One region of the Rhizobium sp. X9 genome, then DNA from elsewhere that is predicted to be linked to it. Evidence: predicted binding sites of a transcription regulator. Region 1 holds the regulator's gene; the other holds the start of a gene.

Region 1 (7,484 bases):
AAAAATCGTGCAAATCGTGATTGTGGCCCGCCAGCAAAACCGACGAGCCTTTTCGAAGTCCCACAGATGGTAATGTGCCGAGCCAAGTTCAAGCACCCTTCCTCACCGTTTGGCAGGAAGGGCAAGAGCCGTCAGATGACGCCCATGCACCAGGCAATGATGGACTTCTGCGCATGCAGGCGGTTTTCCGCCTCATCGAAGACGACCGACTGCGGCCCGTCGATCACGCCATCAGTCACTTCCTCGCCACGATGTGCCGGCAGGCAATGCATGAACAGCGCGTCTTTATCAGCCTTCGCCATCAGGGCTTCATTGACCTGATAGGGCTGGAAAATATTGTGGCCGCGCGCCTTGTGCTCCTGGTTCATCGACACCCAGGTATCGGTAACGACGCAATCCGCTCCCGCCACTGCCTTATCGGCATCGTGGTACAGCGCGATCTCGCCGCCATTGTTGCGCGCCCAGTTCAAGAACTTGTCATGCGGTTCGGACCCCATCGGCACCGCCATCGCCATGCGATAGCCAAAACGGGCGGAGCCTTCCACGAAGGAATGCAGCACATTGTTGCCGTCGCCCGTCCAGGCAATGGTCTTGCCCTTGACCGGGCCGCGATGTTCCTCGAACGTCAATATATCCGCCATGATCTGGCAGGGATGGGTGTCGTCCGTTAGACCGTTGATGACCGGCACAGTGGCGTGTTCAGCAAGCTCGAGCAGGCGCGAATGATCTGTCGTGCGGATCATGATGGCGTCGACATAACGCGACAGCACCTTGGCCGTATCGCCAATCGTTTCGGCGCGGCCCAGCTGCATTTCCGTGCCCGACAGGAAAAGGGTCTCGCCGCCGAGCTGGCGCATGCCGACATCGAAGGAGACGCGGGTGCGGGTGGACGGCTTTTCAAAGATCATCGCCAGCATCTTGCCGGCAAGCGGCTTTGCCGCCGTGCCGGTTTTGGTGGCAATCTTGCGCGTGCGCGCATCATCAAGAATTGTCCGCAAGTCCTCCGACCCGACGGCCGAGAGGTCCAGAAAATGTTTTGGTGAAACCATGCTGATCTGTCCCATGCTTGCGAGCCCCTGAACAGAGGCCCGCCCTTGATTTACTCAGGCGATTTTCGCCTGTTTCGCTGTCAGGGAGGCGGCGGCCGCGTCGACACGCGCAAGACCCTCGCGGGCCTCTTCCGCCGTGGTGACGAGCGGCGGCAGAAGGCGGATGACATTGTCGCCCGCAGGCACGCCAAGCAGATGTTCGGCGCGCATGGCCTGCAGCAGATCGCCCGAAGGAACCTTCGCCTTGATGCCCAGAAGCAGGCCTTCGCCGCGGATTTCCTCGATCACGTCAGGATAACGATCCTTGAGCGAGGCGAGGCCCTGGCGGAAAACCAACGCGACATCACGGACCTTTTCGAGAAAACCGTCGGCTAGAACGACATCCAGCACGGCATTGCCGACCGCCATGGCCAGCGGATTGCCGCCATAGGTGGTGCCGTGTACGCCCGCCGTCATGCCGGAAGCAGCATCCGCTGTTGCAAGGCATGCGCCGAGCGGGAAACCGCCGCCAATACCCTTGGCGACTGCCATGATATCGGGCGCAACACCGGTCTGCTCATAGGCAAAGAGTTTGCCCGTGCGGCCGACGCCCGTCTGGACCTCATCGAAAATCAGGAGCAGGCCGTGCTCGTCGCACAGACCACGCAGGAGTTGCAGGAATTCCTTGCTGGGCGCGCGGATACCGCCCTCGCCCTGGATGGGCTCGATCAGAAGTGCGGCCGTCTCGGCCGTGATGGCTGCCTTCAGGGCATCGACATCGCCGAACGGCACCTGATCGAAACCTTCGACCTTGGGACCGAAACCTTCGAGATATTTCTGCTGGCCGCCGGCGGCGATCGTCGCAAGCGTGCGGCCATGGAACGCGCCTTCGAACGTGACGATACGGAACTTTTCCGGATGGCCTTTCGAATAGTGATAACGGCGCGCGGTCTTTATTGCACATTCCAGTGCTTCCGCGCCGGAATTGGTGAAGAACACCTTGTCTGCGAAAGTCGCTTCCGTCAGGCGCCTGGCGAGTTTTTCCTGTCCCGGCACTTCATAGAGGTTCGAGACGTGCCAGACCTTCTCGGCCTGCGTCTTGATCGCATCCACAAGGTGCGGATGGGCATGGCCCAGTGAGTTGACGGCGACACCGGCCGCAAAATCGAGATATCGTTCGCCGCTTTCCGTGAACAGCCAGACGCCCTCACCGCGCTCAAAGCGCAGGGGGGCTCTGGAAAACGTATCAAACAATGGCGCGGCGGCTTCGGCCATGGCTGTATCACTCCTTGCGCAGATGCGCTGTCAACGGTTGTCAATAGGCTTCAAGGGTTATCCCTCGCCTGAAAATCAAAAATGCCGCCTCGCGGCGGCAGGGGCACTATTGTCACTTCGTTTGCCGATGTCAACAAAAGTCCGCGTTTCCCGGGCTTCTCAAGCCCTAGTAGGTGGCGGCCGGCGAGCCCCAAGGTGTTGCCTTTCAGACTCAACTCGCCAGCAAGTTGGGGAAAACCGGAAAATCGATTCCAGATGATTCCCCCGACTCTTGCCACGGAGTCTGCGTGGCACTAGGTTAATCGCTAATTACTAGACTGCATTGCGGCGGAACTAGTCACCAAAAATCCGGCGGAAACCACGCTTGCGGCACGCCCGCGAGACGGAGAGGGATTCTGCCGAAAATACACGCGACAAGCGGAGAAGCGGCATGAACTGGACAGACGAGCGAGTCGAAAAACTCAAGAAATTGTGGTCCGAAGGGCTTAGCGCCAGCCAGATAGCAGCGCAGCTGGGCGGTGTCAGCCGCAATGCCGTAATCGGCAAGGTCCATCGTCTCAACCTGCCGGGGCGCGTCAAGGCTGGCGGTCCGGTCACTTCGGCACGTTCCGCGCCCAAGCGCACCGCTGCACCTGCTCCGCGCACGACGACTTTCGCAGGCCGCGTCAACGCAGCCCCGGCGCGGGTTCTCACCCGTTCGAACGCGGCAACGGCGCTGCACGAGGAGATCGACATCGAGACCGCACAGGTTCTCGATTACGTTCCTTCCAAAAACGTTGTCACGCCGATTTCCCGTCGCCTGACGCTGACGGAACTGACCGAGCGCACCTGCAAGTGGCCGGTTGGCGATCCGCTGAAGGACGACTTCCATTTCTGCGGTTGTGAAGCGCTGGAATCTTCGCCCTATTGCAAGTTCCATGCGAAACTCGCCTACCAGCCGGTGAGCGAGCGCCGTAAGGCTTGAGTGTTGCGGCACGCATTTCAACACTCAAAATTACGGGCCTTCGGGCCCGTTTTTTTATGACGAAAAACAGGCCGGCTCCGCGGTCAGCTTGATGACAGCGCGCCGAACCCTTGCCACTCCCTCGTGATTGGGCGTCACCCTTCGATTTTGGTTTCAACTGGCTGCCGATCCTCCGTCAAGACGGAGAATGGCATCGAGTTTTGTGGATGTTGATATAGAAAAAGCCCGAAACCGTTTCCGATTTCGGGCCTGCTTTTTTGCGGCACCATGTTGCCAGCGAAACTATCGGCTCCGCTTCGCTCAGGCTTCCATCGAATATCCGGCACCACGCACGGTGCGGATAACATCCTGCATGTGCGAAAAATTCAGAGCCTTGCGCAGACGGCCGACATGCACATCGACAGTGCGCTCATCGACATAGATATCGTGACCCCAGACGCCATCCAGCAATTGCGAGCGGGAAAACACCCGGCCCGGCGATGTCATCAGGAACTCCAGCAGGCGGAATTCCGTCGGGCCGAGGCGAACTTCGCGGCTTTTGCGGTGAACGCGATGGGTTTCGCGATCGAGTTCGATATCGCCGCATTTCAGCACCGATGACAGAACCTCGGGCCGGGCCCGGCGCAGCATGGCCTTGACGCGGGCCATGAGTTCCGGCGTCGAAAACGGCTTGACGACATAATCATCGGCACCGGTGGCAAGACCGCGAACCCGCTCACTTTCCTCTCCGCGCGCCGTCAGCATGATGATGGGCAGGCGTTCGGTTTCCGGCCGCATTCTCAATCGCCTGCAGAGTTCGATACCGGACACACCGGGCAGCATCCAATCCAGGATGAGAAGATCCGGAATACGCTCCTGCAGCCTGATTTCCGCCTCGTCGCCACGGGGTATCGTGTCGACGTCGTATCCCTCAGCCTCGAGATTGTAACGAAGCAGGACGCTCAACGCTTCCTCGTCTTCCACAACTGCAATCTTGGGCACCATATATTGAACTCCGCAAGCTTCTGCTTGTCTGTTACTCGGTCACCGAACCGAGGGTGTTGGAACTGTCGTCCTTCGGACGCTCGCCCTCCGGCTGGCTGCCGGTGGTCATGTAATAGATCGTCTCGGCAATATTCGTGGCGTGGTCGCCGATGCGCTCGATGTTCTTGGCGCAGAACAGAAGATGCGTGCAGGTGGTGATGTTGCGCGGATCTTCCATCATGTAGGTCAGAAGCTCCCGGAAGAGCGACGTGTACATCGCGTCGATTTCCTCGTCGCGCTCGCGAATGGCATTGGCCTTCTCGGCGGAACGGGTGGAATAGACGTCGAGGACTTCCTTGAGCTGCACCAGCGCCAGCTCCGACAGATGTTCGATGCCGCGGGCGAGCTTGCGCGGCACGCCGGTTCCGGCAACCGCGATGACGCGCTTTGCGGTGTTCTTGCCGAGATCGCCGACGCGTTCCAGATCGGCGGCGATGCGCAGGGTGCCGATGATCTCGCGAAGGTCGGCCGCCACAGGTTGGCGTCTGGCGATGGTGACGATGGCCTTGTCGCCGATTTCGCGTTCGGCATGGTCGAGAATTGTATCGTCGGAAATGACCTTCTGCGCGAGTGCCGCATCGGAATTGACGAGGGCACGCACGGCGTCGCCGCACATCTGCTCGGCAAGACCGCCCATTTCGGCGATGCGGCGCGTCAGAAACTTCAATTCGTCGTCATAGGCGGACAGGATATGCGAATGGGTCGTTGTCTGTGTCACGGTCTAGTCCTCCGGCTTGGCCTGCATGCGCGTACCCGGAAGCGGGCACGGCAGAGGCACCAGTCTTGTTCGGTTTCGAGAAAGCGCCGGCCGGGGATCAGCCGAAGCGGCCCATGATGTAATCCTGCGTGCGCTGGTCGTCCGGATTGGTGAACATCTTGTCCGTTTCATTTTCTTCGACAAGATGACCAAGATGGAACATGGCCGTACGCTGCGAAACACGCGCCGCCTGCTGCATGGAGTGCGTGACGATGACGATCGTGTAGTTGGTGCGCAGTTCGTGGATCAGTTCCTCGACCTTTGCGGTCGCGATCGGATCGAGCGCCGAGCAGGGTTCGTCCATCAGGATGACTTCCGGGCTGACGGCAACCGCGCGCGCGATGCACAGACGCTGCTGCTGACCACCGGAGAGACCCGTGCCGGACTCCAGCAGGCGATCCTTCACCTCGTTCCAGAGACCCGCCTTCTGCAGGCTCTGCTCGACGATCTGGTCCATATCCGCCTTGTTGCGGGCGAGACCATGGATGCGCGGGCCGTAGGCGATGTTTTCATAGATGGTCTTGGGAAACGGGTTCGGCTTCTGGAACACCATGCCGACGCGGGCGCGCAATTCGACGACGTCGATCGCCTGATCGTAGATATCGTCCGTGTCGAGCGTGATCTTGCCGGTGACCCGGCAACCGTCGATCGTGTCGTTCATGCGGTTCAAGGTGCGCAGGAAAGTGGATTTACCGCAACCGGACGGGCCGATAAGCGCAGTCACCGTGTTTTCACGGACGTTGAGGTTCACGTCGTAAAGCGCGCGCTTTTCGCCGTAATAAACCGAAACGTCCTTGCCGATCATCTTGTATGAGACTTCATTCATTTTCTTGTCCAGCGCCTTTTCAACTGCTGCTTCCGACAACATGTTCATTGCTCTAGCTCCCTCTACCAGCGCCGCTCAAAGCGGCGACGCAACAGGATTGCGCCAACATTCATGACGATGAGGAACAGAAGCAGGATGATGATAGCGCCAGATGTCCTCTCGACAAAGGCGCGTTCGGCTTCGTTCGCCCACATGTAAATCTGCACCGGCAGAGCCGTGGACGGATCCATTGGCGTTGTCGGATAATTCGCAACGAATGCCACCATGCCGATCAGAAGCAGCGGCGCCGTTTCGCCCAATGCGTGGGCGAGGCCGATGATGGTGCCGGTCAGAATGCCGGGCATGGCGAGCGGCAGGACGTGGTGGAAGATCGTCTGCATCTTGGATGCGCCCAGACCGAGTGCGGCAGCGCGGATCGACGGCGGCACGGCCTTCAATGCGGCACGGGTCGCGATGATGATCGTCGGCAGCGTCATCAGCGTCAGGACAAGGCCGCCAACCAGAGAGGCGGAGCGCGGAAAGCCCATGAAGTTGATGAAAACGGAAAGGCCGAGCAGACCGTAGACGATCGAAGGAACTGCCGCCAGATTGTTGATGTTCACCTCGATGAGATCCGTCAGGCGGTTCTTAGGGGCAAATTCTTCAAGATAGATGGAGGCTGCGACGCCGATCGGCAGCGACAGCACAAGCACGATCAGCATCATGTAAAAGGAGCCGATCAGCGCCACGCCGACACCCGCCGCTTCCGGACGGCTCGAATTGCCGTTGACGAAGATGCCGGTATTGAAATGCTTGCCGAGCTGGCCGCTTTCGGCGAGCTGGTTCATCCAGCCGAGCTGCTGGTTCGAGATACGGCGGTTGGCTTCATCCACCGTCATGTCCACCTGGCCCTTGAAGGCACTGTCGACATCACCAGACGCCAGAAGCGTGACGGTGCGCGTGGTGCCGATAATGGCCGGATCGGCAACGACGATATCGCGCAGCTGTGTGCGAACGCTGTCCGAGATCATGGTGTTGACGGCGCGAAGACCGGCACGGTCCGTCGGCGCAACGCCAAGAACCTTGGCGACGGCATCGCGAGCGAGGACGGGATAATTGGCCGTCATCAGCTTGGCAGGATTTGCGGCCCGCTCATTCTTCGGATCGATGATCAGTTCGGAAAACTCGACCGGAACGGTGATCATCGTCTGCTGGAAGGCGGTGTAACCCTTGGAGACGACCGACCAGAGCAGCAGGAAGAGGAACAGGAGGCCAAAGGAAATCGCTGCCATGCCATAGGCACGGAAACGGCGTTCGGCGGCGTAGCGGCGCTTGATGCCGATATCACGACGTGCGGCCTTGTTGGTGCCGGCAGCGCCGGCTGCGGGAGAAACGATGTCGGTCATTCATATTGCTCCCGGTATTTGCGCACGATGTAAAGCGCGTAGATATTCAGGCAAAGCGTGATGGCAAAAAGCGTGATGCCCAGCGCGAAGGCAACCAGCGTTTGCGGCGAGGTGAATTCAAGGTCGCCGGTCAGCTGACTGACGATCTTGACCGTTACGGTGGTCATCGGTTCGAAGGGGTTGAGTTGCAGGCGGGCGGCAACGCCGGCCGCGAGAACCACGATCA
Region 2 (7,484 bases), 780 kb from region 1:
TACGAGATACTTGCGGACGGAACGTCGAGGCGCATCGAGGTGCGTAAAGGCGAAGAACCGTTCAACGCGCAGCACTATTTCATGACCAATCCCAGCCTTTCCGGACGTGGTGAAGCCTTGAAATCCAGTGCGCCCAAATTGATTGCCGGGTTGATTTCGTCCCGCAAGAAACAGGCTGAATGACTCGATCAGAAGCACAGGGGCGGCTGACCGGCCTTGCCCCCGTTTCCGTCATAGATATTGGTTCGAACTCCGTTCGTCTCGTCGTATATGAAGGCCTCTCCCGCGCGCCCGCCGTGCTGTTCAACGAAAAGGTCCTTTGCGGTCTCGGTAAGGGGCTGGCGCTGACGGGCCGCATGCATGAGGAAGGTGTTGGCCGGGCATTGATGGCGCTGCGGCGCTTCCATGCGCTTTCCGAACAGGCGCAGGCGCAGCAGCTCTACGTGCTGGCAACGGCGGCGGCGCGTGAGGCGGAAAACGGTCCGGATTTCATCCGCGAAGCCGAAGCGATCCTCGGTTGCGAGATCGAGGTGCTGTCAGGCGAGAAGGAAGCACTTTATTCCGCCTATGGCGTTATCAGCGGTTTCCACGAGCCGGATGGCATTGCCGGCGACCTGGGCGGTGGTTCGCTCGAACTCATCGACATCAGGGGCAAAAGCTGCGGCGAGGGCATCACCCTGCCGCTCGGCGGCCTGCGACTGTCGGAGCAATCGGACGGCTCGCTGGAAAAAGCCGCAACCATTGCCAGAAAACACGTCAAATCCTTCGCCAAACTTCTGGCGGCGGGCGAGGGGCGTACCTTTTATGCCGTGGGCGGCACATGGCGAAATATCGCCAAGCTGCACATGGAAATCACCGGCTATCCGCTGCACATGATGCAGGGTTACGAATTGCCGCTGGAGGAAATGCTGAATTTTCTGGAAGAGGTTATCGTCTCCAGGGACAGCAAGGACCCTGCCTGGCAGGCAGTCTCCAAGAACCGCCGTTCGCTGTTGCCCTTCGGCGCCATCGCCATGCGCGAAGTTCTGAAGGTCATGAAACCGGCAAAGATCGCCTTCTCGGCGCAGGGCGTGCGCGAAGGTTATCTCTATTCGCTCCTGACGGAAACCGAGCGGGATTCCGATCCGCTGCTGGTCACGGCCGACGAACTTGCCATTCTGCGCGCCCGTTCGCCTGAACATGCACGTGAACTGGCGGACTGGAGCGGCCGCACTTTCCCGGTCTTCGGTATCGAAGAGACGGAAGAGGAAAGCCGTTACCGGCAGGCGGCCTGCCTTCTGGCCGATATCAGCTGGCGCGCCCATCCGGACTATCGTGGCCTGCAGGCATTGAACATCATCGCCCATTCCTCCTTCGTGGCGATCACCCATCCGGGCCGTGCCTATATCGCGCTTGCCAATTATTACCGTTTCGAGGGGCTGAACGACAACGGCACCACCCAACCGCTCGCAGCCATGGCGGGCGATCGCCTGCTGGAGCTGGGGAAACTTCTCGGCGGCCTGCTGCGCGTCGTCTACCTCTTCTCGGCTTCGATGCCTGGCGTCGTCGACCACCTGAAATTCCGCAAATCCACCAATCCGGATGTGGATCTGGAATTCGTCGTACCGCATGATTATTGTGATTTCGCCGGCGAGCGACTGGATGGCCGCCTGCAGCAATTGGCGAAGCTGACGGGCAAGCGGTTGGCATTTGTGTTCGAATAAATGGTCGCGCGCATGACGTAGCATAGAATGCTGGTCAACATGGGAGCTGGCTTAAGGGGATCCGTTGACCGAGACACGATTTAGACTGGCGTTGCCGCACGAAGCGCTGATCGTGAAAGAGATCAGTGCTGCGGCCTATATTCCAGCATATCTACAAATCGTGGGTGCTGCGCCCAAACCCGCTTTTGAAGATTACCTGCCGCGCATTTCTGCGGAACAAGTGTGGTTTAGCGTAACCGATGGCGAAACGTCTGGATTGGTGGTTCTCGAAAGCCATCACCGATATCTCATGATTTACAGCATAGCCGTTAGTCCCATCTTTCAGGGAAGGGGCATCGGGAAATCACTTCTCCGTTTCGCAGAGCTACACGCTTTGGAATGTGGGATTGGCGAATTGCGCCTTTACACGAATATGCGGATGACGAAGAACATAGCGCTTTACAGCGATTGCGGCTTTGAGGAGTGCGGGCGTCGTCCGCATCCTTCAAGAGAAGGTGAAATCCTCATCGATATGAAAAAGTCGGTTGCATGATTTTGCAACTCTGTCTCACCGTGGCGAGGCTAACGGCCGGCTGGTATTTTTCTTCGAATAACAAACAGACGTTTTCGCCGTTGGGGCGCGAATTGTTTCAGGCCCAGCGCTCGCAAAAGGCTTCGATATCGCTCGACTGAAAATCGGCAAGCCGCGCCATGATTGTCTCGAATGGCCAGTCCCACCATGCGATGGCGGTCAGCTTTTCGGCGATGGTTCGGGAAAATCGCTCGCGAATGATCTTTGCGGGCACACCACCGACGATGGTATAGGGCGGCACGTCTCTGGTGACGACTGCGCCCGCTGCCAGGACGGTGCCGTCTCCAACCTTTACACCCGGCAACACGATGACCCCGTGACCAATCCAGACATCGTGACCGATGATGGCACGATCCGCCTTGCGCTGATCGAAGAAGGCGTCGTCGCGCACGGCATCCGCAGAGTAATATTCCGGGCAGTAGCTGAAACGATGCATGGACGGGCGGTCCATCGGATGGTTTGGCGCACCTATCCTGACCTCTGCGGCGATGGCGCAGAACTTCCCGATTGTCGCGTCACCGGCCATGCAACGAGGCCCGAGGTAGGAGTAATTTCCGAGTTCCACATGGTGCAGGGAGGTGTCCGCCAGAATTTCGCAGCATTCGCCGACGCTCGAATCCCTTATGCTTGCTGTCGGATGGATAAAGGTCTCTGCAAGCTTTGGGCGATTGGGTTGTGCGGTCGGGTCCATTCCAGTCTCCGGATTTTGGCCTGCTTAACCGGAGATGATGAAGGGCATGTGACGTGGGAAAGGCCGAGGAACACCGGTCGGTCTGGGCGTTCCCTTTAAATGTAGATCATGCGCGCTAGGTGGAGCAAAATCTTGCCTGCATGCATGGTATGTCAATCGCCCGAACTCGCGTCTTTTTTCGTCCAGTAGTGATCGGATATGTTTTGAGCATTCCGGATGATATGCCCCGCAATTTCGGGGTCTCCGCCCTTGAATGTTTGCGGGTCGGCGCCACACAAGAGCAGGAAAAGCTGCTGGTGAGCGACAGCGGCGAAATAGTCATGCGGCGGGGGCTGCATTTCTGAGCCAACGGCCCTGAATTCCTCGGCGGCCTGTTTGCTGGCGCGCTCAAGCGCTGCGTGAATCGTGGACATCATCGCCGCTTCCGTCCGTTCCAATATGTCCTGAACTTGCCGCTCAGCCGGTGTCGGAACCGGGCAACTCTCATTCATCGAACGTCTCTCCTGTCGGTGTGCTTCGTTTCGCTGACCGATACTATCGCAAGGATTGTGTCCGCTTTGCGGGAGAGATCGAAATCGGGTTGCTGAAATTGAGAATGATAGCTGCCGTCATGCCGGACTGGGGACAAGACGGCAATCGGCCGATACTTATGTGCAAGCAGGTCAGCCGTGCCCAAGCGCCTTGCGGATGCAGGCGCTGAGATAGGCATATTGCAGCGGCGTGGTCGTCGCCATGGCTTCCGTGCGGCTGGCGAGCGCGTCCTGATAGCCGACTGGAATATCGAACTGGCTGAAGGTGAAATCCCAGCGGGTGCCTTCGACGATATTGTAAAAGTGGTCCCCACCGCTGACGGCGGTTTTGGCCAGTTCACCGCCGAAAATATCCTGAACCACCAGCGCGGTCACGCTGCCTTGCCCCCTGGCCGGGTTTTCGCGTGACCACAGGCTGCTGGTCTCGCCCGACCAGCTTTTCCTCAAGGCGTAATAAAGTCGTTCGGCATGGTCCTGCATATGGTCTCTTCCCTGTTTCGGAACCGGGTTCCGGGTCAGGCATGGTCAGTGGAGAAACGGAGCGCCGCGCATCCCTATGAAGGCTGCAGGAACGCTCCGACTGTTGAATTCACGCCGATGCGTGGGCGGTGCCGGAATGAATTCCGGCACCGTTTTCCTTACTTGGCGTCGAGCAGATCCTTGACTTCGAGGAGGACGAACTCGTTGTCGTCGGCCTTGTCCAGCGCACGGCCGGCAGAGAAGGGCAGGTTGTTGTCGTTGCCGACGATGATATGCGTGGCGTCAACGCGATCGACATTCTCGATGGTGACGAAAGGCATGTCGTAGAAACCGTTGCTGCCGCCCTGACGCTTCTTGTTATCAGGATCGGAGATTTTCAGCAGATCAATATAGCCGATCTTGCGCGCGGCCTTGCCGACATTGGCGTCATTGAACTCGATCTTGTAGATGCGCTTGACCTTGGAGGGCACGGCAAAGCAGTTTGCTTCCGGCTTCTTCGGGTCGGCGCAGGCCTTGTCGGCGGTGCCGGCGCCATTGTCACGCTCGATGACCAGCGCCGTGCTGTCGTCCAGCATGTTGAAGTCGCCGATGGCTTCGCCGCCTTGCGCCAGCGGGTAAAGCCAGGTGCGGCCGGTCCATTCCTTTTTGGCGGTGTCGAGTTCGATGATGCGCAGTGCGGTCGAACCGTCTTCGGTCTTCTCCACCTGGCCGTCGGCGGTGTAGAGCGGGCCTTCCAGAAGGCCATAGAGCCTGGAGCCGTCCTTGGAGAGCGCCATGCCTTCATAACCGCCTGAACGCTTCAGGTTGAAAGCCGGCATTTTCTGTGTCGGGTTGCCGGGCAGCGCCAGGGTCGGATGATCCGGGGACTTCACCTCGATGTCGCCAGCCTTGGTGGTAATGACGTCGGTCAACTTGCCGTCGCGGGTGAATTTCAGGATGTAAGGCCCGAATTCCTCGCCCACCCAGAAACCATCGGCAACCGGCTGAATGGATTCGACGTCGAAATCCGCACCCGTCAGGTAGCGCTTGCTCGAGCCTTCCAGAACGATCGGGAAGGGCGCCTTCATATCAGGGTCGGAGAGGAACACGGTTTCAAGCGCATTGACCTTGCCGGCGTCCCAGTCGAATTTCAGATGGTGAAGCATCAACATGGCGTCGCTGGAATTGAGCTTGGAACCGAAACCATTGTCGGAAAGGCTCCAGAAGCTGCCATCGGGCATGGCCTTGATGCCGGAAAAGCCCTGCATGGGCTGGCCGTTGAACGGCATGGAAAGGCCGGTCAGGCGCACACCGTCCTTGCCGGGCACGGTGCCGAGACCTTCAGCGCGCTTGCGGTCGGCCGTCGTGAACTTGGCGGAGGTCTTGAGGTGCTCCGGCGCATCGGCGGGTGCTGCGATGATGGTATTGGCCGGCAGAATGGCGTGGGAGACCAGCTTTGCCGGAAACTCCTTGTCAGCCGCATGCGAAGCGGTGGTGAGCGCAAGAAGAGCGCAGGATGCGAAAAGAACGTGCTTCATGATGGAGACCCCTCATTTCCTGTTGAAGACAGGATTGAGGCGATATGGTCGTCGCATGACAGGCAGGTGATTGTCGTTTGAAGCTTTGATGAATTTTGATGACGATGCCCTAAAAAGCCAGTATCGCCCCCGCGTCTTGGCTTAAGCAGCAGGGGCCTGATACTGGCTGAGCGTACACACGCCGAGCGTCTGGCCGCGGCCCTTGACCGCGTGTTCGCCGAGATATTCGCTGCGCACGCCCTTGGGAAGCACCAGCTGATGCGCAAGATCGGCGGAAATCAGCACGGGGTGTCCCAGCATCTTGCTCAGCGATTCGAGCCGAGAGGTTGTGTTCACCGTATCGCCGAAATAGGTGATCTTGTGATGGTCAACGCCGATTTCGGCGGTGATGACCGGTCCGCCATGGATGGCGAAGCGCAGGCGCGGCACTTCGCCGAAGCGGGCAAGCCACATGTCGCGATTGCTTTCTATGGTCGCCTGGACGTCGAAAACACAGCGCACGCAGGCCGCTCGCCTTATCGCCATGTGATAGGGCCAGGTGATGATGGCGGCGTCGCCGATATAGTCGTCGATGACGCCACCGTGCTTTCTGACCGGCGCGGCATAGCTTGCGAAGATTTCACCGAGAAACTCCTGCGCCTTCAGGTCGCCATGGGTTTCGGCGAAGGAGGTGGAGCCGACGAGATCGATGAAGATGAAGACCCGGTCTTCGCTGACCGGGCGTCTGTAGCGCCCGAGAATGAGGTCGATGAAGATATCGCGGCCCAGAAGCTCGCGCACCCGCATGATGAAAACGATGATGCCACAGACGATGAGGGTAAAGACAAGGGTCTGCACCTCGGCATGCACCGCCCGCTTCCAGGTGCCGGGAAATATCCCGCTGAGCCACAGGATCGTGCCGCCAAGCCCGAAGCCGCAAAAGACCAGGATGGCGTAAATGATGAGGCCGACGGCGATATAGGCCGGTGTCGGCAGGGCGCTGACCTGCCGCGACAGGCCCGGCATGATGTAACCGCGCTCGAAAGCAAGGATGGGCGTGCAGGCGAACAGCGCATAGGTAGCACCGATCAGCGCGCCGCCGCCATATTCCAGAAGCGCATAGGCCACGCCGCTGCCGGCCACGGCAACGAAGAGCACCACGTAATCCAGAATGGGCAGCAATTTTCTCATATCGGTTCTTGATCTCGGGAAGGGAAGCCCCCGTTCCCGCCGGGCGAAGCTTCTGTTCAGGTCATATGCGACATTAATGCGGAAAATGCGCTGCAAAAAGTGACCTTTCGGTAAGGTCACATGAAGGATTGGAAAGGTTGTTGCCCTGTTGCCGCAAAAAGGGTGCTGATACCGCGCTACGTCTAATAGGATGTTCTGTAGTAGACTGTTTCAAGCGGGGATTGCGGTCGGTCGTCCGGTGAGCGGTTCGACCATTTGACCGGAAAGGCGGCAAAGCGCAGCCGGTTGCCCTCTATCCATGCCCGGTCGAACAGGGTTTCTCCTCTGCCGGCGAAAGTGATTGCAGCGCAGGTTTTGCCGTCGACATCGAAAGGAATATTCTCTTTCCAGCCGCTCAGGCCACAGCCGGTGCCTTTCGGGTCGCCATTATAATGTTCGACGACAGCGGGGTCGTTCGGCGTCATGGTGATCGAGGTGACGGTATGGGCAAACAGCAGGCTGTCATGGTCTTTCAGCCCGCCATCCAGCGCGCCTTCGTAACGCACCTGCACCGTGGGCTGCTGGCAGCTGTTGCGGGCATAGATCTGCGAGACGGCATGCATGCTTTCGCCACGTATCGTGATGCGCGTAACGATTCCGTGCCGGTCATTCTTGCCGATTTTCAGGCAGTCGGTCGTCCATTCTCCCTGAAGATCGACCTTGCCATCAGCGGCGTGGGTGCTTGCGGGGGCAGGGAGGATGCCTGCGACCGCCACGGAGGCGGCCACCAGAAGCGTGCTGGCAGGTTTCATGGCAATACCCTCAAAGCGCAACGATCGGCAC

What was found. The regulator PhoB, encoded in region 1, activates phosphate uptake and scavenging genes when phosphate is short. The targets are predictions, from matches to a motif close to TGTCATNNANCTGTCAT.
Region 2: the regulator PhoB is predicted to act here: its motif matches at 3,003-3,019, upstream of JZY08_RS04355 (DapH/DapD/GlmU-related protein).

Annotation. Positions count from the first base shown of each region.
Region 1 covers NZ_CP071311.1:110,945-118,428, reverse strand. Annotated here, with positions in the region: gene argF (ornithine carbamoyltransferase) at 132-1,049, opposite strand; gene JZY08_RS00540 (aspartate aminotransferase family protein) at 1,104-2,303, opposite strand; gene JZY08_RS00535 (GcrA family cell cycle regulator) at 2,734-3,267, shown strand; gene phoB (phosphate regulon transcriptional regulator PhoB) at 3,568-4,251, opposite strand; gene phoU (phosphate signaling complex protein PhoU) at 4,283-5,008, opposite strand; gene pstB (phosphate ABC transporter ATP-binding protein PstB) at 5,106-5,921, opposite strand; gene pstA (phosphate ABC transporter permease PstA) at 5,936-7,258, opposite strand; gene pstC (phosphate ABC transporter permease subunit PstC) at 7,255-7,484, opposite strand, start outside.
Region 2 covers NZ_CP071311.1:893,444-900,927, forward strand. Annotated here, with positions in the region: partial or broken gene JZY08_RS04340 (RNA degradosome polyphosphate kinase) at 1-183, shown strand, start outside; gene ppx (exopolyphosphatase) at 180-1,703, shown strand; gene JZY08_RS04350 (N-acetyltransferase) at 1,768-2,235, shown strand; gene JZY08_RS04355 (DapH/DapD/GlmU-related protein) at 2,333-2,965, opposite strand; gene JZY08_RS04360 (hypothetical protein) at 3,118-3,456, opposite strand; gene JZY08_RS04365 (hypothetical protein) at 3,628-3,975, opposite strand; gene JZY08_RS04370 (esterase-like activity of phytase family protein) at 4,134-5,492, opposite strand; gene JZY08_RS04375 (adenylate/guanylate cyclase domain-containing protein) at 5,634-6,662, opposite strand; gene JZY08_RS04380 (hypothetical protein) at 6,845-7,453, opposite strand.